3 regions of the Xenorhabdus entomophaga genome follow, and region 1 is predicted to be linked to each of the others. Evidence: predicted binding sites of a transcription regulator. Region 1 holds the regulator's gene; each other region holds the start of a gene.

The links. Region 1 encodes Fur, which represses iron uptake genes when iron is present. Its sites were predicted from a motif close to ATAATAATGAGAACNACTATCAA; they were not measured.
Region 2: the regulator Fur is predicted to act here: its motif matches at 3,319-3,341, upstream of AAC854_RS13435 (TonB-dependent hemoglobin/transferrin/lactoferrin family receptor).
Region 3: the regulator Fur is predicted to act here: its motif matches at 8,462-8,484, upstream of ftnA (non-heme ferritin).

Annotation. Positions count from the first base shown of each region.
Region 1 is NZ_JBBMXH010000003.1:64,354-74,367, forward strand. It holds gene AAC854_RS01210 (MFS transporter) at 1-818, shown strand, start outside; gene AAC854_RS01215 (DegT/DnrJ/EryC1/StrS family aminotransferase) at 863-2,092, shown strand; gene glnS (glutamine--tRNA ligase) at 2,243-3,910, shown strand; gene AAC854_RS01225 (hypothetical protein) at 4,041-4,193, opposite strand; gene AAC854_RS01230 (beta-N-acetylhexosaminidase) at 4,796-7,471, shown strand; gene fur (ferric iron uptake transcriptional regulator) at 7,595-8,044, opposite strand; gene fldA (flavodoxin FldA) at 8,219-8,752, opposite strand; gene ybfE (LexA regulated protein) at 8,927-9,217, opposite strand; gene AAC854_RS01250 (TetR/AcrR family transcriptional regulator) at 9,323-9,913, opposite strand; gene AAC854_RS01255 (efflux RND transporter permease subunit) at 9,952-10,014, opposite strand, start outside.
Region 2 is NZ_JBBMXH010000061.1:5,722-15,735, forward strand. It holds gene betB (betaine-aldehyde dehydrogenase) at 1-154, shown strand, start outside; gene betA (choline dehydrogenase) at 182-1,861, shown strand; gene AAC854_RS13425 (GNAT family N-acetyltransferase) at 1,986-2,423, opposite strand; gene AAC854_RS13430 (YtxH domain-containing protein) at 2,604-3,083, opposite strand; gene AAC854_RS13435 (TonB-dependent hemoglobin/transferrin/lactoferrin family receptor) at 3,413-5,719, shown strand; gene AAC854_RS13440 (sigma-70 family RNA polymerase sigma factor) at 5,857-6,372, shown strand; gene nqrM ((Na+)-NQR maturation NqrM) at 6,485-6,709, opposite strand; gene AAC854_RS13450 (FAD:protein FMN transferase) at 6,725-7,753, opposite strand; gene nqrF (NADH:ubiquinone reductase (Na(+)-transporting) subunit F) at 7,826-9,052, opposite strand; gene nqrE (NADH:ubiquinone reductase (Na(+)-transporting) subunit E) at 9,068-9,664, opposite strand; gene AAC854_RS13465 (NADH:ubiquinone reductase (Na(+)-transporting) subunit D) at 9,673-10,014, opposite strand, start outside.
Region 3 is NZ_JBBMXH010000019.1:35,424-45,437, reverse strand. It holds gene AAC854_RS06155 (L-cystine transporter) at 1-344, shown strand, start outside; gene htpX (protease HtpX) at 592-1,479, opposite strand; gene prc (carboxy terminal-processing peptidase) at 1,659-3,758, opposite strand; gene proQ (RNA chaperone ProQ) at 3,778-4,488, opposite strand; gene AAC854_RS06135 (GAF domain-containing protein) at 4,584-5,081, opposite strand; gene AAC854_RS06130 (YebY family protein) at 5,658-6,011, opposite strand; gene AAC854_RS06125 (CopD family protein) at 6,157-7,137, opposite strand; gene yobA (CopC domain-containing protein YobA) at 7,137-7,523, opposite strand; gene ftnA (non-heme ferritin) at 7,752-8,258, opposite strand; gene AAC854_RS06110 (DNA polymerase III subunit theta) at 8,587-8,817, shown strand; gene pip (prolyl aminopeptidase) at 8,866-9,819, opposite strand; gene yebF (protein YebF) at 9,903-10,014, opposite strand, start outside.

The DNA of each region.
Region 1 (10,014 bases):
CGATTGGTACGGTGGATGTAGCAATGAATATTCAGGCAGTTGCAGTTGAAAAGGAAACAAATAAAAACTTAATGTCAGGATTTCATGGTTTCTTTAGCTTGGGTGGAATCTTTGGGGCTGCTGGTGTATCTATGCTGCTTTACTTTGACTTTTTGGCTATTGAGTCATGTTTATTTGTATCTTCTATATTGACTATATTGTTTTTGCTGTCTTTTTCCGGACTGATTAGTCATAAAGATAACAATGAATATAGAGATAGGAAAAAAATCGTTTTCCCCCAAGGTATAGTGATTGTTGCTAGTTTACTTTGTTTTTTAATGGGAATTATTGAAGGATCTGTAATTGATTGGAGTGGTGTGTTTCTAGTCAATGAGCGCAATGTTGATATATCATTCAGTGGATTCGGTTATGCTGCTTTTGCTGCTGCGATGACAATGGGAAGATTTATGGGGGATTTAATTATATCAAAAATAGGGAGAGGGATAGTATTTTTCTTTGGTACATTAAGTATTTGCATTGGGTTTCTTATTGTTGTTAGTGTAGAAACTCTTAACCTGTCTATGGTTGGTTTTTTCTTTATTGGGTTGGGTTCATCAAATATTGTTCCAATATTATGTTCTATATCAGGAACCCAAAATATAATGCTTCCCAGCCATGCTGTTGCTTCTATTGTAACATTCGGATATTTTGGAATTATGATTGGACCTGCTTTAATAGGATTTATTGCGTACAATTTTGATTTGGAAATAGCGTTTTATATATTATCTATTGGTGCATTAATTATGCTATTAAATACAAAGTTAATTAAAATACATTAATTTAATTAAAAATTCACCTACTATAAGAATTAAGGAATGTTATTATGAATTTTCCCCAATGGCCTTGTTTTTCAGAAAAAACATTTAAAGATATTCAAGCACCACTTTTATCTGGTCAGGTTAATTATTGGACCGGAAAGAAAGGTATGGAATTTGAAAATAAATTTGCCAATTGGATTGGTGCAGAAATGGCTATTTCCTGTAATTCAGGTACTTCCGCCGTTAATATTGCAGTTGGTGCATTAAATATTGGCCCGGGAGATGAAGTGATAGTCCCTTCCTACACCTTTATTGCCACCTCTTTTGCGGTTTTACAATGTGGGGCTATTCCTATTTTTTGTGATACGACTGAAGAGCACACCATTGATCCTAACAAAATTGAGACACTGATTACGTCCCGTACCAAAGCGATTATTGTTGTCCACCTTTATGGGGTGGTATGCGATATGGATCCAATTATGGCTATTGCACGCAAACATAATCTTAAGGTGATAGAAGATAGCGCTCAATGCTTAGGTGGAAAATATAAAGGACAATCGGTTGGAACAATTGGTGATCTTGGAACCTTTAGTTTTTGCCAAGCAAAACATTTTACGACGGGTGGAGAAGGGGGCATGGTTGTCACCAATAATACGGAGATTGGTTGGGAATGCCGAGCCTATCGAGATCATGGTTTTGATGTGAGAAGAAAGTTTGACCTTCTCGCTTTGGAAGAAGTTTCATGGCATGTACATAATCGCATTGGTTACAACTATCGAATGACTGAAATTCAGTCGATCATTGGGATTAATGAATTGGAGAGATTCGATGATTGGAACATGAAAAATCGTCAGCAATATGCCAAGATTTACGATAAAAAATTTGCCAATATTGATTTAATCGACAGTTTACCGTTGAATTCCCAAGATAGATGCAATGCTTACTGGTTATATCCGATAGTTTTTGATTTGAACAAATTGGATTGTACGGCTGAGGTCATTTTAAGTGACTTGAAAAAGATAGGCGTCCCTGCATTTAAGATCCAATGGCCGGAAGCCTATGGGGAAAAAGTATTCAGAGAATTGCGTGGCTTTGGCTCAACGAATTTCCCTTTCCATTCGACAGAATACACCTCACCAGAATCAGTTAATTACCGTGATGTGGTGTGTGAAACAGCACGTTCTTTATTACCTAGAACAATCAGTCTGTATTTGCATCCTAGCTGGGATGAAAAACATATTGTTTATTGTGCAGATCAATTGATTGCGGTATTGAACAATCATCGAATTGGTTGATTTTATAGCGGGAAGCATTTGGGCTTCCCGCTTTTACACCTTAACTTTACCCATTCCTCCATTTCCCACGAACAAAGTATTGTTTCTCGGTTCAGCTTAATAGATTATAGGGGGTTATGTTGAAGCGCTTTTTGCATTGAGGAAAAAACAATGAGTGAGGCAGATGCCCGCCCGACAAACTTTATTCGTCAGATTATTGACGAAGATCTGGCAACGGGGAAACACACATCCGTACATACCCGCTTTCCGCCTGAACCTAACGGTTATCTGCATATTGGTCATGCCAAGTCGATATGCCTGAATTTCGGCATCGCTCAAGACTATCAGGGACAGTGCAACCTACGTTTTGACGATACAAACCCAGTTAAGGAAGACATCGAGTACGTTGAGTCAATCAAAACTGACGTACAATGGTTGGGTTTCCAGTGGAGTGGCAATATTCGCTATTCTTCTGACTATTTCGATACGCTTTATCAATACGCCATTGAGTTAATCAACAAAGGATTGGCGTATGTGGATGAATTGAGCGCTGAAGAAATCCGTGAATATCGCGGCACTCTGAAAGAACCGGGTAAAAACAGTCCTTACCGTGATCGCAGCGTGGAAGAAAACCTCGCTTTGTTTGAAAAGATGCGTGCCGGTGAATTTGCTGAAGGTAAGGCGTGTCTGCGTGCCAAAATTGATATGGCATCTCCGTTTATCGTTATGCGTGATCCGGTTATCTACCGCATTAAGTTCGCAGAACATCATCAGTCAGGCAATAAATGGTGCATCTATCCGATGTACGATTTCACACACTGCATTTCCGATGCGCTGGAAGGGATCACCCATTCCATCTGTACACTGGAATTTCAGGATAACCGTCGTTTATATGACTGGGTATTGGATAACATTACGATTGATTGCCACCCACGTCAGTACGAGTTTTCTCGCCTGAATCTGGAATATGCGGTGATGTCAAAGCGTAAACTGAATCAGTTGGTGGCAGAAAACATCGTTGATGGTTGGAATGACCCACGTATGCCAACTATCTCTGGTTTACGTCGTCGTGGTTATACTGCGGCTTCTATTCGTGAATTCTGCCGCCGCATTGGTGTGACTAAACAGGATAACAACGTTGAAATGGCAGCCCTGGAATCTTGCATTCGTGATGATCTGAATGAAAATGCACCGCGCGCCATGGCAGTTCTTGATCCGGTAAAATTGGTGATTGAGAACATGCCGGAAGGCGAAGTCATTCTGACCATGCCTAATCATCCGAACAAGCCAGAAATGGGCAGCCGTGAAGTGCCGTTCAGTCGTGAGCTGTACATTGATCGCGCGGATTTCCGTGAAGAAGCTAACCGTCAATATAAGCGTTTGGTTCTGGGTAAAGAAGTACGTCTGCGTAATGCGTATGTGATTAAAGCTGAACATGTTGAAAAAGATGCGGAAGGCAATATCACGACAATTTATTGCCAATACGATGAACAAACCTTGAATAAAGATCCGGCTGATGGCCGCAAAGTTAAGGGTGTTATTCATTGGGTAAGTGCTGCACACGGCGTACCAGCAGAATTTTACCTGTATGACCGTCTGTTCAGTGTGGCAAACCCCGGCGCGGAAGATGATTTTCTGTCTACTATCAACCCAGAATCATTGGTGGTTCGTAAAGGGTTTGTAGAGCCAGGGTTGGTAAATGCACTGCCAGAAAAAACGTATCAGTTTGAGCGTGAAGGTTATTTCTGTGCTGATAGCAGCCTCTCAAGTGCTGAACATCTGGTATTTAACCGCACGGTTGGCTTGCGTGATACTTGGGCAAAAATCTCACAGGAATAATGTGAGTCAGGTTGCCTAATCCACACCCTAAAAAAGCGTGATTATTTTCACGCTTCAATTTACTGATAAAGCGCTGGTTTTTTAGCCGGCGCTTTGTAATTCTGACAGTGCAACCTGTGGCACTTTAGGCTTAACGAGATGCAGTAATCAAATCGATAGAAAGTTTGGGAAGATAATAGGCGAGGTATTTTGAGAGCAGCTCTCTTCCCATTGGGGTGAAATGCAACGGAGTTGAGGCATTAGCCAAGGCTGAATTTGTATTCGTGGTATCATAAATCGGCATGTTGTCATTGGCCTCCCATCGGGTCCACTTATGGTAAACGCGTTCAGAAAGCATTGGTAGCAAGGGCAACAAGGCATTGTCGTTCAAATTAGGATCGACGGTCAGCCTGGAAAGCCATTCGTCGTAAGGGACTAAACATTCAAATCTCCTATAAGACTTAAAGAATAACCATGCCAAATGAAATTATTTACATTAAAATAATAACTAAGAGTAATTAATTTTATAATGGACTCAGCAAGTTCCGAATACAAGTCTCTTGTATGTTTTGTCATCTGTTTTTTGTAACATACATCAAAGAATTTTCTTTTTGGGATGTATTTCAAAGAATTTTCTTTTTGATAGTTCAAACCAGAAAAAATATGTTGTCGCGTCAACTTCCACAGAGAAAATAGATTTCGAGTTAAAACTCAAAAGTGATTATCGTCATACCCGCTGCTGTGGTTCGCTGAAAGTGCAGATAAAAGTATTGTAATGAAAATTGATTCCTTCAATTGTGATTAAAAAATTGCCTTATAGTCCCATATTATATAGGGTTATTGGCTAGCAAAATCTGTACACTATTTGCCCAGAGAAAAAAATAAGAAATTCGGACGAGGTAGTTTATGAAAACCATAAAATTACGTACCTTGGCAGCACTCATCACGGCAGTTGGATTTATAGGTAACACCCATGCGGAAATGACATCACAACAGATCGTAGATTCATTGAGCCAGCTAAAAGTCAATTTCAAAGTCATTGATAATCAGGCTGGCTCGCATGGCACAAACTGCGCGATTATAGGCGCAGATTCGGCTGCCTGTAATCGCGTTAATATCACCTTGAGCAATGGTAATCAGGCAATCGATTCTTCTGATTGGGCGATCTATTTTCATAGTATTCGCCAAGTTCTGAAACTGGATAATGAGCAATACAAAACCACCCATATAACGGGTGACTTATATAAATTGGAGCCAACCGAGAAATTCACAGGTATTAAGGCTAATGAAAAGATCGTGCTGCCGATTATTGGGGAATACTGGCAGATCTACAGCACGGATTTTATGCCACGTTGGTATGCAACCTCCGGCGATGCTACGCCTAAGGTGTTGGTGAATACCGATACTGAAAACATCAGTGAGTTTTTATCTGATCTGGAAGGTGAACAATGGAAGCGCACTGTAACGGATAACAATATCCTGATGACAGCGGAGAATCGTTTCACAAAAAATCAGCAGGTAGCAAAAATCAGTGAGGATAAACTGCGCGGGCAGATAATTCCGACTCCGAGGGAGCTTTCCATTCATTCACAGGATGTCGATTTATCCCGTGGAGTGAAATTAGAGCTGGGAGGGTTGAGCGGCGAATCTATTAAGGTCATCAGAGAGCGTTTTAAAGCACAGAACATTGACTTAACAGATAGCGGCTATCGGATAGCGACGCAAATCAATGCGGATCAGTTTACAAGGTCATGGCGGGTAAAAGGCGCCTATTCGTTGGCAATTACGACCAAAGGAGCACAGATTGTCGCGTTTGATCAATCAGGTGTATTTTACGGCCTGCAATCACTGTTTTCCTTACTTCCTGCCAACGGTACGCCGAAGATTGCTACATTGACAGCAAAAGATGCACCAAGATTTGAATATCGTGGTGTGTTCCTTGATGTTGGGCGTAACTTTCATAGCAAAGAAGCGGTTTTGCGTCTGCTCGATCAAATGTCCAGCTATAAGTTGAATAAGTTCCACTTCCATTTGAGTGATGACGAAGGCTGGCGTTTGGAAATTCCCGGTTTACCGGAGTTGACAGAGGTTGGCAGTCAGCGTTGCCATGACCTGAGTGAAACTCAGTGCCTGTTGCCGCAATTGGGGTCAGGGCCGAATAACAACAACATGGGGAGCGGCTATTTCAGCCGTCAGGATTATCTTGATATTCTGAATTATGCCAAAGCCCGCCAGATAGAAGTAATCCCAGAAATTGATATTCCCGCTCATGCCCGTGCCGCTGTTGTATCAATGGAAGCACGCTATAAAAAACTTATGGCACAAGGCAAAGAGCAGGAGGCCAATGAATATCGCTTACTTGATCCGACAGATACCTCAAATACAACATCCGTACAGTTCTATGATCGTCGGAGTTATCTGAACCCATGTATGGATTCTTCCAAACGATTTATCGATAAAGTGATTAGTGAAGTTGCCGCCATGCACAAAGAAGCCGGGCAACCGTTGAATACATGGCATTTTGGCGGGGATGAGGCGAAAAATATTCGTTTGGGCGCCGGATATCAGGATCAAGACGGGCCAATTGTGCCGGGCAAGGGGATTATCAACAAAAAAATCGAAGATAAGCCGTGGGCTAAATCTCAGGTTTGCCAGAAGATGATAGCGCAGGGTGTAATCAACGATGTTGATGAGCTTGCCAGTTATTTTGCTATTGAAGTAAGTAAAATCGTCAACTCTCACGGCATTGACACGATGCAGGCATGGCAGGATGGCCTGAAACATGCCAAGTCAGCAAAAGACTTTGCCACTAAACATGTTGCGGTCAATTTCTGGGATACCCTTTATTGGGGAGGTTATGACACCGTAAATGATTGGGCGAATAAAGGTTATCGAGTCATCGTTTCCAGCCCTGATTATGTCTACATTGATATGCCGTATGAAGTGCATCCGAAAGAGCGGGGCTACTATTGGGCGACTCGGTTTAATGATGAGGCGAAAATTTTCAGCTTTGCCCCAAATAACATGCCACAGAATGCGGAAACTTCGGTAGATCGCGATGGCAACCGTTTTAATACCCATAGCAGTAAACGTTGGCCGGGCGCCTATGGTATGTCAGGGCTATCATGGAGTGAAACCGTGCGTACTGATGAACAGATGGAATATATGATTTACCCGCGCTTATTACCGCTGGCGGAACGTGCATGGCATCAGGCGGATTGGGAATTGAATTATCAGCAGGGTAGAGAATATAAAGGTGGAATAACCCATTATGTTGATACGGATGTGCTCAATCGTGATTGGGAACGTTTTGCCAACCTGATGGGGCAGCATGAGCTGACCAAACTGGATAAACTCAACATTGCTTATCGTCTGCCGGTTCCGGGAGGAAGAATTGTTGCCGGGGTATTTGAAGCTAATGTTGCATTGCCGGGTGTTGTTATCCAATATTCACTGGATGATGGAAGAACATGGCAGATTTACGATGACAGACAGCGGCCTTACGTCAGCAATAATGTGAAAATCCGTTCTGTCAGTAGCGATGGAAAACGTTTTAGCCGGATAGACGAAGTTAAATTGTAACGCTTAAATCTAACGCCTGAAGCAATCTGCCGATTAGCTCACGCTAATCGGCAGTAGTTTATTCAGATTAAGCCAGACACGAGAAGCGAACGACGTTAATCACTTCTTTATTGTGCTTGCTTATTATGTTTTTTCATCATGCAGCAAACTATCTTTGCGACAATCACCAACAGCGCAGTGACCATATAAGTAGAGGCTATGGTTTGAAAGTTTAATGCCATAGCGTTCAGCGATGTCTTTCTGGCGTTCTTCAATCGATTCGTCACTGAATTCAATGACTTTACCGCAGTCGAGACAAATTAGATGGTCATGGTGGTGTTGCTGAGTGAGTTCAAAAACAGATTTACCGCCTTCAAAATTGTGGCGTGTGACAATGCCGGCATCATCGAACTGGTTCAACACGCGATAGACAGTGGCGAGGCCAATCTCTTCACCGATATCAATCAGTTTTTTGTAGAGATCCTCCGCACTGACATGATGGCATTCTGGGTCCTGTAGCACTTCCAGAATTTTCAAGCGCGGAAGTGTTACTTTAAGTCCAGCATTTTTCAATGCTTTATTGTTGTCGGTCATGCGGATTCAGTCCTGTAACTTGAGTTAAGTGAACTTATGATACTTAGGGGTATCGTGGGGAATCATGATTCTGTTTCACGTTGTTGATTATAGGCATGGATATTCAAAATGAAAACCATGCCAGACCTGATATCATGACACATTATGCAAGTGTGTGAAAGGAAGCTAACGCCCTTATGCATCCAGAATTTCAGACAGGCTCATTTCAGCCTTAATTTTTTGTACCCAGGCCTCAACGCGCTCATCAGTCAATTCTGGTTGGCGGTCTTCATCAATAGCCAGACCAATGAAGTGGTTATCATCAGCCATACCTTTAGAGGCTTCAAAGTGATACCCTTCGGTTGGCCAGTGACCTACAATAATAGCGCCATGAGGTTCAATAATATCGCGGATGGTACCCATAGCATCACAGAAATACTCTGCATAATCTTCCTGATCACCACAACCGAATAGAGCGACCAGTTTCCCTTCGAAGTTAATCTCTTCCAAAGTCGGGAAAAAATCATCCCAGTCGCATTGAGCTTCGCCGTAATACCAAGTTGGGATGCCAAGCAGCAGAATATCGAAGGCTTCAATGTCTTCTTTGCTGCTTTTGGCAATATCGTGGACTTCAGCAACATCAGCACCGCCCAATTTTTCTTGGATCATTTTGGCGATGTTCTCTGTGTTGCCTGTATCGCTGCCGAAGAATATACCTATTATTGCCATAAAATGGGTTAACCTCTTGTTTTATTGTGTATCTAAGCTATACACATCACGCTGAAATCAGCAGGAAAAATGTCAGTTTTAATAAAGTGAAAAGCGTTATTTTGACCAAACATTCATGACAAATCTGTCAGATTTGTGTGGTGATGCCGCTTTATTGTTGTTGAATAAAAGCCGTTAATCGGCAAGGTGATTTTTTTCTGCCAGTTGGGCTAACAGCATCTGTTCAATCAGTTCACTACGGCTGATATTACGCTGTTTTGCCAGATGATTTAGTGCATCGACTGCCTCTTCGTTGAGTTTTAATTCCACTCGACGCAGTCCTTTGACTTTATCTCGTCGCAACTGGTTGCGTTTATTAATCCTAAGCTGTTCATCTCTGGACAGTGGGTTTGTTTTAGGTCGCCCTGGCCTGCGTTCATCTGCGAACAAATCCAGTGTGGTGCGATCAGTTTGTTCTTTTGCCATAAATTCAATTAATAAAGGGCGTGTACCAATAATATAGCGGGCAATAATACCTTAGCTGAGCGCGTGTCGCTACTGGTTGATGGGGGAGATTGTCGGAATAGGCCTTTAGGATGTAAGCGTCTTTCGTATCATGTAGGTCAGAAAAGCAAGATTTTCAGCCCCATTAAAATCTGATTCCATTCCTTTTTTTCCTATCGCGCCATCAACAGTGGTCATTAACCAGAACGCGGCTTGCTCTGCATTAATTTGTTTGCCGATTTCCCCACTTTCAATACCCTTGCGAATTAATGAGGCCAGGCGCTCCCTGACTTTCTTGTCATTTTCGATAAATATCTTATGAATAGCGGGATTGCGGCTGGCTTCAGCGATAATTTCAATGCCAAGACGTGCATAGCCGGGTTCATTGGAAAGATGGTGCAGAGCGGTCATTATTTTTTCTATCGTGGCAACACTTGAATCTTCATTCTCACAGGAAGAGAGAATTTCGTCATAATCATGGCTGTCCTCTTCTGCAATAGCTTCAATAATGGCGTTTTTGGTTGGGTAATAGTGAAACAGATTTCCGGGACTCATACCTGCTGCTTTGCAGATTTCTGCCGTTGATGTTGCATGAAACCCTTTTTCTATAAAACAGGCGATGGCGGCATCAAGAATATGTTTACGTTTTGCCCGCTGTTTTTCTGTCTGTTTTTTCACTTTAACTTCCTTCAAAACTCTGGATATAAAATCATCTGCTAGCGATAATCAAGATCGTCTTTCGTTACTGACGATAATTTTTTCAGATATGGAATGATAAA
Region 2 (10,014 bases), on a different contig from region 1:
GATCAATACATGGGGAGAATCTCCTGCGGCTATGCCTGTTGGCGGTTATAAACACTCTGGTGTTGGCCGCGAAAATGGGTTGGTCACACTGCAACATTACACACAAATCAAATCAATACAGGTGGAACTGGGCAATTTTGAATCCCTATTTTAATCCACGACTGAAACAGAGGAGATAACAATGGTATTTGATTACATTATTATCGGTGCTGGTTCAGCGGGTAACGTGCTTGCAACTCGCTTGACAGAAGATCCCGATGTGACTGTCCTGCTGCTGGAAGCCGGCGGGCCAGATTACCGATTCGACTTCCGTACCCAAATGCCGGCAGCGCTGGCATATCCTTTGCAGGGAACCCGTTATAACTGGGCATATGAAACCGATCCTGAACCCCATATGAATAACCGGCGCATGGAGTGTGGGCGTGGAAAAGGTCTTGGTGGATCTTCACTCATCAATGGCATGTGCTACATTCGTGGCAATGCGATGGATTTTGATAACTGGGCAACACAGCCAGATCTGGAAGACTGGACTTACCTTGATTGCCTCCCTTACTTTCGCAAGTCGGAATCGCGGGATATTGGCGGAAATGACTATCACGGCAGTGATGGCCCCGTCAGTGTCACAACACCCAAGGCGGGAAATAACGAACTCTTTCGCGCAATGGTTGAAGCCGGTATCCAAACCGGATACCCACGTACTGATGATTTGAACGGTTATCAGCAAGAAGGCTTCGGCCCGATGGATCGTACCGTTACCCCTAATGGACGCCGTGCCAGCACAGCCCGTGGTTATCTGGATCAAGCGCGATCACGTTCCAATCTCACTATCATTACCCATGCGTTGACTGACACCCTCGAATTTGCAGGAAAAACGGCGGTTGGCGTCACTTTTTATCGGGGCAATAGCGCGGCGTTAACACAGGCAAGGGCACGTAAAGAGGTGTTACTCTGTGCCGGTGCGATTGCTTCCCCACAAATTTTGCAACGATCAGGCATTGGTCCTGAAGACGTATTAAACGAGTTCGGCATTCCTGCGATGCAAATATTGCCGGGCGTCGGGCAAAATCTGCAAGATCATCTTGAGATGTACTTGCAATATGAATGCCTCAAGCCTGTTTCTCTTTATCCCGCTTTGAAATGGTATAACCAGCCTCAAATTGGTGCTGAATGGCTATTCAAAGGAACCGGCATTGGTGCCAGCAATCAATTTGAAGCTGGTGGATTTATTCGTACCAATGAGAAATTTGCCTGGCCAAATATTCAGTTTCACTTCCTACCCGTTGCTATTAATTACAACGGCAGCAATGCCGTCAATCAACATGGCTTTCAGGCTCACGTGGGTTCCATGCGTTCCCCAAGCCGTGGCCGAGTGAAAATTAAGTCACGAGATCCGCGTCAACATCCCAGCATTTTGTTCAACTATATGTCAGCGGAGCAAGATTGGCAGGAATTCCGCGATGCTATCCGCATTACACGGGAAATTATGGCACAGCCCGCATTGGCTCCGTATTGTGGACGTGAAATCAGCCCCGGCGCTGCAATCCAGACAGATGAACAGCTAAATGCCTTTATTCGTGAACATGCCGAAACAGCATTTCACCCATCATGCAGTTGCAAAATGGGAACAGATGAAATGGCTGTCGTGGATGGTCAGGGACGTGTGCATGGCGTTGAAAATTTGCGTGTTATTGATGCTTCCATTATGCCGGAAATCATAACGGGTAATTTGAATGCCACGACAATTATGATGGCAGAAAAAATTGCCGATAACATTCGTGGTATTTCTCCTCTGCCACGCAGTCAGGTGAAATATTATGTTGCCAATGGCGCACCAGTTCGCCAGTCAGTAAAAAATAATTAATAAATTTATTTTCGCGATATGGAATAAAACTCTAATACGGGAAATTGAGAGAATTATGCAACAGGTTTATAGGGTATTGTTTGCACCCTCATTTTTCCCGTGTTTCTATTTCCAACAAAAATAATTATATCAAATCCAATGTCATGAAAATATGCTCTGCGCCATCTTCCAAATAAATTTCTCCCTGAGCCTGATAACCAAGACTTTCATAAAATGGCTGAGCATGACATTGTGACGATAACCCAATGGTTGTTACTTTATTTTTTCGCCCATAATCCTCAATAAACTTCATGACATCACGACCAATTCCCTGTCCGCGGTAATCTTTCAATACCGCAACCCGCCCAACTTTAAGCATATCATTGTCTTGCGGGATCGCCCGTAATACACCTATTGGCTTTTCATCATCAAATATCACCACATGTAAGGCAATATCATCATATTCGTCAATATCAATTTCGGCGTCAAATCCCTGCTCATCCGTAAATACCTGTTTGCGAATAGAAAAGGCTTGTTCTATCAACACTGAATCCTGTCTTCCTATGCTGTGTTTTATTTTCATTATTATATCCTGTGTCTGTTTTTCAGAGTCTTATAAACTACTTTTAAACAGATAATTAAGTCAAGCCAGAAAAGAATAAAGACTATTTAGCTGAAATCATGTAAAAAATAAGGGTGATCATTTACAGATCACCCTTCTAGTATTATTTATTTCACTCTAACAGATTATTCAACCGATAAATTATCTTTCTTCTTTTTTACCACTTTTATCTTTAGGGCTATTGATTAAATCATCCGTTTTTTTATCGGGTTCAGATTTTATTTCTTCCGTTTTAGATTTCATTCCATCTGAAAGCTGATTAATCTTGTCGGTGGCCTGATGTTGTATATCCTCAGCTTTCGATTTCATACTATCTATCATATCGCTTGCTGCCTTGGCTGCCTGATTCTGGACATCTGCTGCCTTAGACTTCATTTGCTCAGTGATATCATTGACAGAATGAGTAACCTGATTTTGCACTTCCTTGGATTTATCAGCCATACCATGACTCTCACTCAGGGCTTTTTCCTTTAACCCTTGTGATTCCTCTTTTGCACTATCCAATATGCCTGTGGATTTCTGTTCAGTATCGGTTTTCATTTGTGCTGCCTTATCTTCGGTTTGCTGTGCAACATCTTCTTCCTTTTTAGAAGCATCATCACAGCCAGCAATCAGTGCCACGATACCTGCCAGGATAAGAGAACTCAGTATCTTTTTGTTCATTGACTAACCCCTTGCACTTACGGAAATGACCTCGCCAATGAGTGTTCTGGCTATTCTGTGCCACAACATCCCATAAGCACTTTGATCTCATTGCCAACACTAGTCAGCATCTGAGAAGGCGTAACGAAATAAACAATTATTTCAATCAACTGCAATGAATAAAGACTATACATTCTTCAGCAAAACACATTTAACAAAAATAATTCTCATTTTTATTTACCTGATTTCGTTTCTCAGGTGACTTATAGCAATGAAAATATTTTACTTGATCATATTTCAGGAAATTTATGGCAAATAATAGTCAAAAATTAGAAAAACGCCCAATCACAAGCGTGATCCAACACATTTTAAGAAGCACAGTATCAGGGACACTCGTGTTGAGTTCTGCCTTCTCCGGCTTTGCTTACGCGATAGAAAATCCAACGGAACAGAAACCTGAAAAGAAAAGTGAGGTAGTAAAATTACCCTCACTTTCCGTTGTAGGAAGTTTACACAACAGCACCAGTGCAGGCAGTTCAGCGCTGAAAAAGGAAGATATTGACCGCACTCAGGCTGATAACGTTGCCCAGCTGCTCGATCAGCTTCCCGGTGTTTCAATGTCAGGTTCACCACGCCCCGGCGGGCAAACGCTGAATATCTGGGGTATGGAAGACCCAGAAGATGTCAAAATTACACTGGACGATGCACCAAAAGGATTCGAGAAATATCGTCAGGGTTCCATCTTTATTGAACCTGAGTTAATCAAGCGCATAGATGTTGATAAAGGGCCACACAATTTACTCAACGGCAACGGTGGGTTTGGTGGTTCTGTCAAACTTGTGACAAAAGATGCGAGCGACTTATTACGTCCTGATGAAGATTGGGGTGGCTTTGTTAAACAGAGCTACCACACAAATGACAGGCAGTGGATCAATAGCGGAGCAGTATATGGCAGAGATCCTAACGGCTTTGCTGATGGATTGCTCTATGTGAGCAAGCGCGATGGGCATGATATTAAACTCCCTGATGGCACACGTTTTGAATATTCGCAAAATAACCAAACATCCTATTTATTGAAAACCAATTTTTATCCCAGTGACACGCATACGATTAGCTTGTCTGCTATGCGATCTGAATCAGATGGCTGGCAGCCTTGGGCGGTCAAACGTGGTAAGATGAGCGTGCCATCAGCCAATGATGTAAACCAATACGGTTGGGATGGCGCCTGGAAAAGAAAATTGGTCTTTCGTGATCAAATCGATCAGAACTACACTGCCAAATGGAATATCTCACCGGAAAATAATCCATGGCTAAATCTGACAATGCTCTATGCATATTCCAAGACCAAACAAGACGATAGCCGTCCAGAAAACTCCTCCTCCCATTTCAGTGGATTAATGGGTAACAAAAGCTGGGTTGATTACACTGATAATCTGATAGATATCAACAATAACAGCGTATTTTCAACGGGTATTATCGAACATGAATTATTGGTGGGAACCCGTTGGCATAAAAACGAACGCAATGTACTGATATTTGATAAAGGCAAAATAAAGAATAAAAAATACAACTATGGTTATTATCAGCCAGGCTATATGCCTGCTGGAGATCAATCAACTTACAGCTTCTATATTCAAGATTCCCTGAAAATAGGCAGCGTCACCGTAACACCGGGTGTTCGCTACGATCATGCCAAAAATATGGGTAGAGCAAATTATGCATCCCAATATAACGATAAATCACCAGAAATAAATCATGACTATAGCAGTGTAACCTATACTGGCTGGTCGCCTCATTTAGGCATGATGTGGCAAGCAAATAAAAACCTTTCATTATTTGCAGATATCAGCCGTACATGGCGTGCACCAATAGTTGATGAACAATATGAGGTACAAGGGATCGGTAACCTTAGAGGCTCCAGCCGTAATCTTGATGTTGAAAGAATGACAGGGATACGCCTCGGTGCAATTCTCGACTTCAATGATGTGATGTTTGAAGATGATAGCCTGCAAATCCGTACCACCTTATTCCGTAACCGTGGTAAAGATGAAATCTTCAAAAGGCGTGGCATTTACTGTAAAGCCCAACTTGATAGTGGATCAACCAATTCATGTAGAAAATCATTGGGAAATTACCGCAATCTGCCGGGATATACTATTGAAGGCTTAGAAATAGAAACCTTCTACGACAGCCGCACATTATTCGGAAAATTCTCTTTCTCAACTATACGTGGTCAGCGTGATACTTCTATGCGCGATCCATGGTCAGGGCATAAGAGCTGGATTAACGAAATACCACCAACCTCTGCCCATGCCATGTTAGGGTTCAAAATTCCACAATGGCAGATGACAATGGGATGGAAAGGTGATTTTATCCGGAAGCAAGACCGTTCGCCCGTTGATGATGATCCAATGACTGAATCCTGGTCATTCACAAAGAGTAAAGGCTATGCCCTGCACGGCCTATTCGCAAGCTGGCGTCCTCCTTATATGAAAGGTTTTGAAGCACGGATCACTGTCGATAACCTGTTCAACCGCGATTATTCTCCTTACTTAGGAGACGATGTTTCAGGTATTGGCCGTAATTACAAGTTCAGTATTTCCCAACAATTTTAACTGACCTTTAGCCACTCAATTTCTCACCCTCTTAATTTTTAAGGGGGTGATGTCCGGAATGCGGCGTTGACTTCCTCTCAACAAATACAAATAATAATTATTATCAGATTTACTCTATTCCATCAGGCAATAACATCATGGCGGTGCAAAAAAGCACATTTGGGCACACTGAAATCGCCCAGAAACTCTATTCCGATTACCACCATTGGTTATGCAACTGGATCAGACAAAACAGTGCCTGCCCAAATCATGCCGAAGATCTCACCCATGAGATCTTCATCAAACTGATGCTATCTCCAGATCTGGAAAATATCCGTCAGCCAAGGGCTTTTTTAATAAAAATAGCACGCAGAACCCTTTCCAATTACTATCGTAGAAAAAAGCTGGAAGAAAACTATCTGGCATATATCAATACAATGCCTGAAATTCCATCAAATTCTTCTGAATATCAGCTCGTATTGTTAGAACAGCTAGAAAAGATAGATAAAACACTTGATGAACTTCCGGCAAAAGTGCGGCAGGCTTTTTTGCTCACGCAACTGCAAGGCTGGTGTTACAAAGAAGTCGCGAAAGATTTAGATATCTCAACCAGTTCAGTGAAGAACTACTTACATCAGGCCCATAGAAAATGTCATCCTTTCAACACACTTTGAATGATGGTATGCGACCATCTGATAACCTCACTGAACGGGCAGCAAAAACCCGCTGTTTATCTGGCAGCGGGTTACTTTTTTAATCGTAAAATCTTTTAACGGCATTATCGCATCAAAGAATACGATTTTTCTCCAATTGTGCAAGACGAGCCGCTTCCCTTGCCATGCGTTTTTTGCGGGCATCACAAGGTTCAGGACAATCGCAGACTTTTTCCACACCAATGCTTCCCAGACCACCACAGCTTCCCTGAATGCTTTTACGCTTAAAGATGTAGCCTAACGCCATTCCTGCAAAAGACAGCAGGAAAAAGATAAAAGCGGCAATAAAAACTTCCATAACCTTTCCCCTCTCTTATTTCTTCTGTAAGTATGCCTTAAAAGCCGGGCTATAGCGCTCTTCAAAACCGTCTTTGGTTTTAACAATCATAAAGACCGGGATATTCAGTTTTTCAGCCACTTCCATGCCTTTTTCTGGCCCTAACACATCTAAGCCTGTAGAAAAGCCGTCAGCACTCATACAGGTCTGAGCAATCACTGTGATTGAAACCAAATTATGTGTGATAGGCCTGCCGGTTTTAGGATTAATAGTGTGAGAGTAACGAACGCCATTTTGTTCAAAATAGTTACGGTAATCACCTGATGTCGCTATGGACATATTACCCGGCTCAATAATCTCTTGTGCACTCTGAGCCATACCACTATCCGATGGTTTCTCAATCGCTATCCGCCACGGGTTTCCTTTACCATTGTTACCCGATGTACGAACTTCCCCCCCAATATCCACCATGTAATCTTTGATATTCTGGGATTCCAGATACTCAGCGACAACATCAACGCCATAACCTTTGGCAATGGAGGAAAGGTCAACATAAAGTTCAGGAATAGATTTAATCAGGCTATTCCCTTTAACAGACAAGTTATTGATGCCTGTCCAGACACGACGGTTCGCTAATTCTTCATCCGTCGGGGCTTTAGTAATTCGTCCTTCCGGCCCGAATCCCCACAAATTCACCAATGGGCCAACAGTGACATCCAATGCGCCGTCTGTCAGTTGATTGATTCGGATCGCTTCTTTGACAACTTTCGCTGTAGCGGCAGAAACCGGAAAAGGTTTATTCACTTCACGGCTTTGATTAAAACGACTCAATTCAGAATTTGGCCGGTAAGTGGACATCTGGTCGTTCACTTCTTCCAATAACCTGTCAATCTCTTTTTGCAGGTTTTCAGGCGCAGATGAAGACGAATCAGCAACATATTTAACGGAGTAATACGTCCCCATTGTTTGCCCATTCAGGTTTTGTTGTTCAGGGCCACCACATGCCGCCAGTAACACAACGGAAAACAACAATACACCCCAGTGGATAATTTTTTTACTCAGCATAATTCACTCTTTCTGAATCGTCAGCGCCCACTATGTGTGGGCGCTTGTCGTTAAATCAAAATGTTACAAACATCAGCCGCCGAAATCATCCAACAGGATGTTTTCATCTTCTACGCCGAGGTCTTTCAACATCTTGATGACCGCTGCGTTCATAACCGGAGGTCCGCACATGTAGAATTCGCAGTCTTCTGGTGCCGGATGATCTTTCAGATAGTTTTCATACAGGACGTTATGGATAAAGCCTGTGTAACCATCCCAGTTATCTTCCGGCAGAGCATCAGACAATGCCACATTCCATGTGAAGTTCTCATTTTCTGCCGCCAGTTGGTCGAAATCTTCGGTATAGAACATTTCACGCTTGGAACGGGCGCCATACCAGAAAGAGATCTTACGCTTGGAGTTCAGACGATTGAGCTGATCAAAAATGTGAGAACGCATTGGGGCCATACCCGCACCACCACCGATGAAGATCATTTCAGCATCAGTCTTTTTCGCAAAGAATTCACCGAATGGACCGGAAATTGTCACCTTATCACCTGCTTTCAGTGACCAGATATAAGAAGACATGATACCTGGAGTAACATCCGGGTTTCTTGGTGGTGGCGTAGCGATACGCACGTTCAGCATAATAATGCCGTGTTCTTCTGGGTAGTTAGCCATTGAGTAAGCGCGAACCGTCGGCTCACTGACTTCAGAAACATAACGGAACAGATTGAATTTATCCCAATCTTCACGGTATTCCTGCGGCACATCAAAATCAGAATAACGGGCAACGTGTGGAGGACATTCAATCTGAATGTAACCCCCTGCACGGAATGGAACAACTTCCCCATCAGGAATTTTCAGCTTCAATTCCTTAATGAAGGTTGCTTTGTTATCGTTGGAGATAACTTCACATTCCCATTTCTTAACACCGAAGATTTCCTCTGGCAACTCGATTTTCAGGTCTTGCTTAACATTAACCTGACATGCCAAACGGCAGCCTTCCTTCGCTTCACGCTTATTGATGTGAGAAAGCTCGGTTGGCAGGATATCACCACCGCCTTCCCTGATTTTCACACGGCACTGACCACAAGAGCCACCGCCGCCACAAGCAGAGGACACAAAAATCCCCTGATTGGAAAGCATATTCAACAATTTGTCACCGGCAGGGGCTGAGAAACTTTTATCCTCATCACCGTTGACTTCAACTTTAATATCCCCGGTGTTCACTAACTTGGATTTTGCGAACAAAATCATTGCCGTCAGTACCAACACAATCAGGGTAAACATTACTACGCCTAGAATGATTATATCCATGAATTCTTCCCGCCTTTAGAGCTGCACACCGGAGAAGGACATAAAGCCCAATGCCATCAAACCAGTGGTGACAAAGGTGATCCCCAATCCTTTCAGACCAGCCGGAACATCCGCATATTTCATTTTTTCGCGGATAGCAGCCATCAGGACAATCGCCAGCATCCAGCCCATACCTGAACCGAAACCATATACGATGGATTCACTGAAGTTATAGTCACGCTGAGCCATGAAAGAAACACCACCGAAAATTGCACAGTTAACCGTAATCAACGGCAGGAAAATCCCCAGCGCGTTGTAAAGAGCCGGTACATAACGGTCTAAGATCATTTCCAGGATCTGTACCAGTGCAGCAATCACCCCGATAAAGGTAATGAAGTTCAGGAAGCTCAGGTCAACCCCATCCATCAAGGCTCCGTCACGGAGCACCAGATTGTAGACAAGGTTATTGGCAGGAACAGAAATTCCCAGCACAACAGTAACAGCAACACCCAGGCCAAAAGCTGTCTTCACATTCTTTGATACCGCCAGAAACGTACACATACCGAGAAAGAAAGATAACGCCATATTCTCGATAAAGACTGCGCGGACAAACAAACTAATATAATGTTCCATTTTGTTTGTTACTCCTTCTCAACCTGCGCAGGTTTCAGCGTCCGCAGACCCCAAATCAGCATACCAATAATGAAGAATGCACTCGGTGCCAGCAGGAACAGACCATTTGGCTGATACCAGCCGCCATTTTTGACAGATTCCAGCACCGTCATACCGAACAATTTTCCTGAACCAAACAGTTCACGCAAAAAGCCGACCAATAACAGGATAACGCCATAGCCTAAACCGTTACCGATACCATCCATGAAGCTTTCCACAGGCGGTGATTTCATGGCATAAGCTTCAGCACGTCCCATGACGATACAGTTCGTGATGATGAGGCCAACAAACACCGATAACTGTTTGGAAAT
Region 3 (10,014 bases), on a different contig from region 1:
ACCCAGCCATGCTTGCTGTCATGGTTGCTCCAACCGTAGGGATTGATCCGTTTGATCCTTTGTGGATTGCAACTCTTGTTGGCATTGTGACTATCAGCTCCGCTGGTGTTGCTGGCGTTGGTGGTGGGGCAACATTTGCAGCGCTAATTGTTTTACCTGCCATGGGCTTGCCTGTTACCTTGGTAGCTCTGTTGATTTCTGTTGAACCTCTTATTGATATGGGCCGTACTGCGTTAAATGTTAATGGTGCAATGGCCGCAGGTACAATCACCAGCCAATTAATGGGACAGACTGATAAAAAGATATTTGAACAAGATGAAAACGTGGTATTAAGCAAATCTTAAATCGCTTAAATAACACTTGGCCTCCTTTGAACTCACAGTCAAGGGAGGCTTTTTTATAAGATTCCTGCCCTACTTCCTTTCTCTCAGCTACATTCATAATGAAAATCCCCTCTCCCTGAGAATCAAATAAATTTTGCAATATGTTCAAAAACGCGATCAAAAAAGCCGGGGATCACTATGACGCCCGGCTTTTTATCAGAAATAATTTAAATGCTTATTCAAGCTTCTTATCAGGAAGCCTATGGCATTATTTTATATACTCACCACTACGCAGAGCTTCAATGCGCTTATCCAAAGGTGGATGCGATAAGAATAGTTCACTGAAACTCTTAGATTTGCCATTAATACAGAATGCCATCATGCGACCTTCTTCTTGAGGTTCATAGCTGGTCTTAAGACGTTGCAACGCAGCAATCATCTTTTCACGACCAACCAATTTTGCTGATCCTGCATCCGCATGGAATTCACGGTAACGGGAGAACCACATGGTAATAATACTTGCCAAAATACCAAATACGATCTCCAACACCATGGAAATAACCATATAAACAATTGGGTTACCGTTACTGTTACTTTCTTCACCTTCATCATCACTGCTTGAAAGGAAACTTGCAGCAGCCTGTGCAATGATGCGTGAGATGAAAATAACAAATGTATTTACAATCCCCTGTAGCAACGTCATCGTTATCATATCACCATTTGCGATATGACTGATTTCATGTGCAATGACAGCTTCTGCTTCATCACGGCTCATATTGTTCAGCAGCCCGGTACTAACAGCAACCAGAGAAGCATTACGGCGTGCCCCTGTCGCAAATGCGTTAATATCAAGAGCATCATAGATAGCGACTTGTGGCATGGTAATTCCAACCTGATCCGATTGACGACGTACAGTTTCCATCAACCAGGCTTCAGTTTCGTTGGAAGGTTTTTCAATAACTTGACCACCAACAGAACGCAGAGCCATCCATTTCGACATTAATAAAGAAATGAAAGCACCACCAAAACCAAACAAACCAGCCATAATCATGAGGCCAGCAACACTACTTTGCTGAACTCCTGTAAGTGAAAGTATTATTCCAAACACTACCATGACAGCAAGGTTAGTGAGAAGGAACAAGGCTATTCTCATCATATAAATTTGCTTCCTTTAATTATCGAACAATTCAACTAAAAGTTAGGCCATAAGATGGGGGCTGAACCCATATTATTCAAGTTTTTTAAGATGTTAAGCGATAGAATCAACATAACTTTACAATATAATAAAAAAAGCCGGCTTGATAGCCGGCCTTGCATCAATAACGAATTCTATAGCTACTTCGTTATAGCCATTTCAGCAGGCTGATGCGCTAAATCTAACGCAATTTTTACCGATTCATCTAAATATGGATCAGGCCCTTTATAATCTTTTGGTAAATCATCAAGTGACTTGAGCTGTTTTTTCCCTTCACGTTTAAAACGCTCATTAAGACGATTCAACTTGGTTGTTTCATATTGCTTATTCTCTTTCTCTCTTTGGATATAGTTTAGAGAGTAAACACCATTACGCTCCTTCATGGTCTTATAATAAGCAATATCCTCTTTGATATATTTAAACTCAGGATCATTAGCAACGCGATTGTTATGCAGTTTGGTTAATAGCCCCGCCAATTCTGAAATCACTTTCGAAGAAGTATAATCCGCAGGTTGGATACTGTCCCAAGGTAGCGCATTATCTTCCTGGCTTTCACCTATTTCATTAGGATCTTCACCCGTAAGCATAACTATATCAGGCGTTACACCTTTCAGCTGAGTGCTGCCGCCATTTACTCGGTAAAACTTCTGAATGGTATATTGCACAGAGCCGATTTTCGGCCAATCAGGCTCTAGCATTTGATCATAAATCCGGTGCAGAAGACGGTGCATCTGAACTGTACCTTTACCAAAAGTAGGCTCGCCCAGAATTAGCCCACGCCCATAATCCTGCATAGCCGCAGCAAAGATTTCAGACGCCGAAGCACTTCTATTATCAACTAAAACAACCAGAGGGCCTTTGTAATATATTGCTTCATCCGTATCCGATTCTTCTTTAACTTTACCAATATTGTCTCGAATCTGAACAATGGGACCAGTAGTAATAAACAAACCAGATAGAGAAACGGCTTCCGTTAATGCACCGCCACCATTGCTACGCAAATCAATTACAATCGCGGAAACACCTTGCTTAGTCAGTTTTTGCAACTGAACTTTGACATCGTTAGTCAAGCCAACATAGAAGCTCGGTATATCAAGAACCCCCACTTTTTCCTTGCCGACAGTCTTCACCGACATCTTGACTGCATTATCTTCAAGGCGGATATTTTCACGAGTTAAGGTGACAATATGATTTTTTGCCCCTTTCGTACTTGGGATAATTTCAAGGCGGACTTTACTGCCTTTCGGCCCTTTGATCAGGGTAACAACGTCTTCTAAACGCCATCCGACAACATCCACAATAGGCTTGCCAACTTGCCCGACACCAATAATTTTATCCCCAACTTTCAGTAAATTACTTTTAGCCGCCGGGCCACCTGCAAGTAATGAACGGATAGAGATATATTCATCCTCATATTGTAAAACAGCACCAATACCTTCAAGAGAAAGGCTCATCTCTGAGTTAAATTGCTCTGTATCTTGAGGTGAGAGATAACTGGTATGAGGGTCTATTTCACGGGTAAAAGACATCATGATACTTTGAAAAACATCCTCACTTTTAGTCTGTGTGAGGTGCTTCATCAACATCCGATAACGTTTAATCAGTGTTTCTTTGATTTCTTTATCATTTTTGCCTGATAATTTGAGATTTATCCAATCAAATTTAATCTTGGCATCCCAAAGCTTATCCAGTTCCTCAACGCTCGTCGGCCAAGGCGCTTTAGTACGTTTTGTATCAATCGTATCACGCCCTTCTAAATCAACGGGCTGCTCCAAACGAGAGAGCACATATTGATAACGTTCAAAACGACGCTTTTGCATTAAATTAAACAGGGTATAGGGCAGCTTCAGATCGCCACTTTCAAGATCTTTTCCTAACATGCCCTTTTGAGCCGCAAACTGTGCAATATCCGATGCCAGAAAAACATTGTGCCCATAATCTAGCTGGTTCAGATAACGATCAAATATTTTCCCTGAAAAATCAGCATCTAAATAAAATTGGCGATAATGAGAACGAAGCAAGCGTGAAACAATTCGCTTACTTACAGTAAAATGTTGTGGCTCCGGTTTTAAATCTGGCAACTGGCTCAGACTGATAACAGCGACATTGTGATTATTAATGGTACTGCCGCTAGCGACATTGCCACTACTGGCGATATTATTGCCATTAGTGGTATCTGAATATCCCGTACTAGAAAATGATAGACCTAAAACGAAAGCCAAAGTAATGAGTTTGTTCATGCCCAAGTTGGCCTCCGTATCAGAACTTTAAGTGTTCTGCGCGTACTATCATTGCCAAACCAGTAGGTAACTGCACTCTTACACCATCTTTTGCAATTTCAAGCACAGAAGCATCCATTAAGCTTTTTCCTACGTTTACTTTGATTGTCTGACCGACTTTCAAAGAAGATACGTCTGTGACTGAAGTTAACTCAGATTGTACAGTTTTCTTTGTGGTTTTATCTGCAGGTTTACGCGATTGTTGCAGACGGTTTTGCGAACGAGATGGACGTTTTTCACCATCACCTGATGTTTTTTGACGACGGGGAGCCGGCTTTTTACTTACAGGGCGTTCACTCTTCTTTTCAGATACGTTTTCAGTTTCACGTTTCTTGGCACGCTGTTCAGCTCGTTGAGCCTGTACACGCGCTTTTGCTTCTGCCAATTGCTGACGAGCATGTTCAATATGTTCGGCTTCCAACTCACCACATACATTCCCATCAAGGTCAACACGTTGAGCTCCCTCTTTAACGCCATAAAGATAGCGCCAACTGGAAGTATACAAACGCAAAGCAGAACGGAGCTGTGTTTTACTTAAACACTCTTCACTCTGAATACGCTCAACGATATCCTGAAAGATCCCGATCTTCAAAGGACGTGCTTCACCTTCTGCTACGAAACAGAGCGGGAAACGCTCAGCCAAGAAAGCAATAACTTCTTTACTACTGTTCAACTTAGGTTGATTTTCCATGAAATTTCCTGATTACAACGGTTTTGCCAACCAGCGCAGGCATGAACAGGCGACATTATAATAGCGTTACTGATAAATGCCACGTCATACGTATGTTAAGTTACGTTCTGTTGTAGATATTTTGACACAACACATTGTCCCAAATGTTTACAAAGCCTGATCACCAGCGCTTCCAAGCCATTTTCATCATTCTCGTCAAACCGATCAAAAACCGTGCTATCGATATCCAAAACCCCAATAACTTGTCCATTGATTTCCAAAGGAAGAACAATTTCAGCATTACTAGCGGCATCACAGGCTATATGACCGGGGAAATCGTGCACATCAGAAATACGCTGTATACATTTATTCGCAACAGCCGTTCCGCATACACCTTTTCCTACGGGAATGCGAACACAAGCGTTCTTACCCTGAAATGGCCCTAATACTAGGGTATCATCATCCACTAAATAAAAGCCAACCCAATTAACATTATCCAAACGTTCATATAACAATGCACTCGTGTTGGCAAGAGAAGCTATAAAATCATATTCACCTGACAGCAGTGCCATCAAGCTGTCTGTTAGCTCTCTATAAAATTCGTTCTTATTCATAATGCCCTATAAAGCAGATAAGATTTTAACAAAATAAAAACAAAAATTTTACATGAAAATTTTCATCCTAGTTCAGCAGACTATTTCTGAGAAAAATGTACCACCAAAATATCAATTTCCCCAAAATATAAACTGTCTTTCTGAATTTAAATTTTCTTTAATTCTTTTTACCAGTATTTACTGGTAAAACTCAGGTAGGTATCACAGCTTATATTAAAAATCACTCCAATTTGCAGCCAGAATCGTGTGCTTGTTCATATTATTATAAAACACCAAATCAAGATCCTGAACGATTGTTTTCTTCTCTCCTGCTTATTATATATATAGCAAAATGAGGTAATTTATTGAAAAGAGAGTCAAAACACCCGCTCCTTATAATAGACAAAAAAAAGGCCGAGTTCACTCCTATACTCGGCCCAGGGAAAATGGCTCTGTCAAAGAGCCTTGCGCAAAAGTTGCCATTGAGACGTAGAACAACTTACCCTCTAAAGCGTAGTTGACATGGCATGATTTACCAAATTTTACCCCTTATTAGGTATTCGAAAAACCATTAACATTATAAATATTAATCAATTTTTACTTTTTATCATTTGAATGATCACATAAAGCCGATGCCGCTTTCTGGAATGGCTCTACGCTCATTTTTTGATTGGGACTTTCTGGATTATCTAAGAGGATTGTATCTAATGATGTTGCAATAACTTTATTAGATTTCATCAATTTTGTTGCCAGGTCATTCAACGGATACTGCATTAGTGTACTAGGATTTATCACAAATAGCGCCCCATCTGAGCGACAATCAAGCATCACCTCTTCGCGGGTAAATGCCCATTGCTTACCAAACTGTAGCTTGCTGATGGTTTGTATTGGCGAACTTACTCCCTGAAAAGAGAGAAGCAAAAAAGGCAAAGCCAAATATATTCGTTTCATTATCATTCCCCTGATATACCCGTTGTCTTTCAAGTTGCAGCTTTGTTGGCGGCATTTTGAAATCCATTAGGTTATAGATACATGATCTGATTTTATCGTTAATTTTTCTGTTAATGTACCCGGAATTTTACCAATCACTCAAGAATCATGCCGGAGGCTGCGTTGCAAAAATTGCCACACATAATAATGCAGATGTACCCAGGATAAGCTCCAGCCAGATATTGATGATCAACAGTTGATAACAACCTTTCCGCTTCAATTTGGGAACTAAAATATAACGGTTGATTAACGCCAAAAGCACCATGCCAGTGACCAAAACAATTTTCAGCCATAACATGGATTGGTATTCAGAAATAACGCGATTAAAAACAGGCCAACCCGGAATTAAAATCACACTACTCACAATTCCCGTTACAATCACCAGAAAAACGGCAAAATGCCCATAGAGGGAAAATTTTCTCATTGCTGCCATACTTTCTGCATATAAACCAGCAGCAATATTTTTACTACTGTCTATATCCCCTGCATGTGTGCCATTAATTAAGCATGTACTATCACGATATAAATTTGCTTCCGGTGCTTTCTTCAAACGCAAAAATTGCAGGCACAGCAAGAATGGCCATAATCCCCCAAACCAGTAACCCGCACTCAGCAAATGAACAACCTGATTGGCTTGCAGTAATAACCCTATGCTTCCTTCATACATAGCGGCATGACCAATGAAAGCGTGACTGGATAATAAGATAACTGCACAACTGAGCAATAGAAGGTTTCTGACCTTGGCATTGGAAAGGAACAACCCACCAACAGCAAATATTGCAACCAATAACTGCCATTGCCACACTTGCCCAAAAGAGGTCCCTAATACAGCCAGCCAAATATCCGGGACATAGATATCTTGCCAGCCATCCCCCATTAACCCGGCCTGAGCAACAAACCAGACTAAGGAGGTTATTAAAGCCAGCACTGTGCTGATTAGAATTCCAACCCTTAACCGTTCTCCCATCAGCCTCGAAAAATGACCAGAAGTCAGCATCACAGTGAATAAACTCAAACCAAACATCAACATGACGACGACAAAATGAGAAAAACGGCAGAATACGTATAGTGCCTCTAGAGAGATCATTATCTTACGGTAAAGTTATAAGCGCCTTTTGTTTTATGACCATCGACAGAAAGTACACTCCAGTCGACACTATATTCTCCCGCAGCGAGTTTACCTTCAACCGGCAGGATAAGTTTGGTTTTAGTTTCTGGATCAAGTTCCAACTTACCAGTTTTGATCGCTGTTTTTTCCGGGCCAGTCAATTTTACTTTACTGAATCCAAGTTCAATACGCTCTGAAAAACTCAAAGTAATGGTTTGCGGAGCAGCTTCAACTGTCGTGTTTTCTGCCGGGATTTGATCTTTCAAATGCGCATGCGCTAAAGCCTGTTGGCAAGACATGCCGACAAAAAGAACAACAAGAGCAGATAACTTAGCCCAAGATGAACGGATACTAAAAGTAGACATATAGATAACCCTTTAATATACAGGTGAATTTTTCATACTAAGACAAAGATTCTATATTAAAAGATCGGTTTAATCTGCGATATTCGAAGGGTAATGTCCTGACCTGTGAAGCACTACGCAAAAATGAGGGTAAAAACGAAAAAAACCGTAATTCCTGCCTTAAAAATAAACGAAAAGGCGGGAACTACGGTGAAAAAAGCGGTTCAGGCGAATTTATTTGGCGCTCTCTTAAGCGTGGTTTGGTGCCATAGACAGACCTTTCAGATCCTTATCCAGCAAGAACAGTGACTTGCCACTTTCACCCACCATATCCAGTTTACCCAGAATGGATTTGAACAATTTTTCTTCTTCATGTTGTTCAGCAACATACCACTGCAAGAAGTTAAAAGTAGAATAATCTTGTGTCATCATCGCGACATGGGCAAGTTTGTTGATCTCTTCTGTAATTAATTTTTCATGCTCATAAGTCTGATTGAAGACATCAGAGATAGAATCAAACTCAACCGGAGGAGCCTGAATAGCACCCAGCACAGGCATTGAACCAGTGTCACCTAAATAATCAAACAAACGCTGCATATGCTGCATTTCTTCTTGTGAATGCGCTTTCAGAAATGCGGCTGCACCTTCATATCCTTTGTCGCTGCACCATGCACTCATTTGCAGATATAAATTCGCAGAGTAAAACTCCAGATTTAACTGCTCATTTAATTTCTTGATCATTTCTTGTTTTAACATCAGCCAATCCTTCTAATGATTTATTAAACTGGGCGTATTATGCCAATTAAAAACACATAAAACAAAAATAAAATAAAAATATATAACCTATTGATAATAAATGTTTTATTTTAAATAAATAACAAGAATAAATCTCATTAAATATAAGAAAATAAGAATCAATTTTATTTAATTTAATTCTTTCATTTAAAATAAAAACTTTAATAAGAATGAGAATTGGTATTATTTATATTTATTTGATGTTTTTTTGAACCCTTTAAACCACTTGATAAACCCAAAAGAGTCGATTAATTTTCTTCCTAAGAGATAAATTTTCAGAGAGGCCATAATGGAGTACAACTTAGCCAGATTATCTAAAGACGAGATGGATAAAGTCAATGTTGATTTAGCAGCATCCGGTGTTGCTTTTAAAGAGCGCTATAACATGCCTGTCATTCCCGATACTGTCGAGCAATCACAGCCATCCCATCTACGAGAATATTTCCAGCAGCGTTTGCATCACTACCGCCAGCAATCAAGGTTTCTGTCACGCTTGCCTTACGAACCCAAAAGTCGTTAACAGAGACGGCAAAAAAGGTAACCACCGCTGAATGGGTGGTTATCTCGGCTATTTTCCGACAAATCTATCAGTTGCCTTGATTAATTGGTGCAAAATACCGGGCTCATCAAAAGAGTGACCAGCACCTTCCACAATACACAGTTCTGCTTCTGGCCATGCTGTTGCCAGATCCCATGCATTCTGAACCTGACATGCCATATCATAGCGTCCATGTATAATGACGGCTGGAATATGTCTGATCGCATCAATATGATCCAATAGCTGCTGGGTTTCATCCATAAAGCCGTTATTGATGAAGTAATGATTTTCAATGCGTGCAAATGCCAGAGCAAATTCATCTTCCGCAAATGAATCTGAATGTTCGGAAGGCAACAACGTCACGGTTTCTCCTTCCCAAAGACTCCATAAACGCGCCGCTTCCAACTGCACTTGCAGATCAGCGCCCGTCAGCCGTTTGTGATAAGCTGCGATCACATCTCCACACTCTTCTTCAGATAAGATAGATAACATACGTTCCCATTTTTCAGGGAAAAAACGAGAAGCACCTTCCTGATAATACCAACTCAATTCTTGGGGACGAAGCAGGAAAATTCCCCTTAATATCAATTCAGATACATGACCCGGGTGTTTTTCAGCATAGGCCAAAGACAACGTTGAGCCCCACGAACCACCAAAAACCAACCACTTCTCAACACCCATCAAATTACGCAAGCGTTCAATATCATCAATCAAATGCCACGTTGTATTATTCTCCAGGCTGGCATGAGGTTTGGAACGGCCACAACCACGCTGATCAAACAGCATAATATGATAACGCTCAGGATCGAATAACTGACGATGATAGCTTGCAATACCGCCTCCAGGGCCGCCATGAATAAATACCGCAGGCTTACCTTTCGGATTACCACACAACTCCCAATAAATCTGGTGCCCATCCCCGGTATCTAAATACCCTGTTTGATACGCATCATAAGCGGGATAGAATTTCCGTTGTTCCGTCATAAAGCCCTCTCTCTGTTCAAACAAAACGGGATACTCTCTCGGTATCCCGTCCATACTCAAAGATAGCATGACAAACTATTTACTTACTTTACTTCACTATAATTGATAGTTTCTTTTTGGCAATCAATTGTGACATTGTAACTTTTATCCATTTTTGAACCACGGACAATAAGTGGAACCTGCAATGCGTTTTCA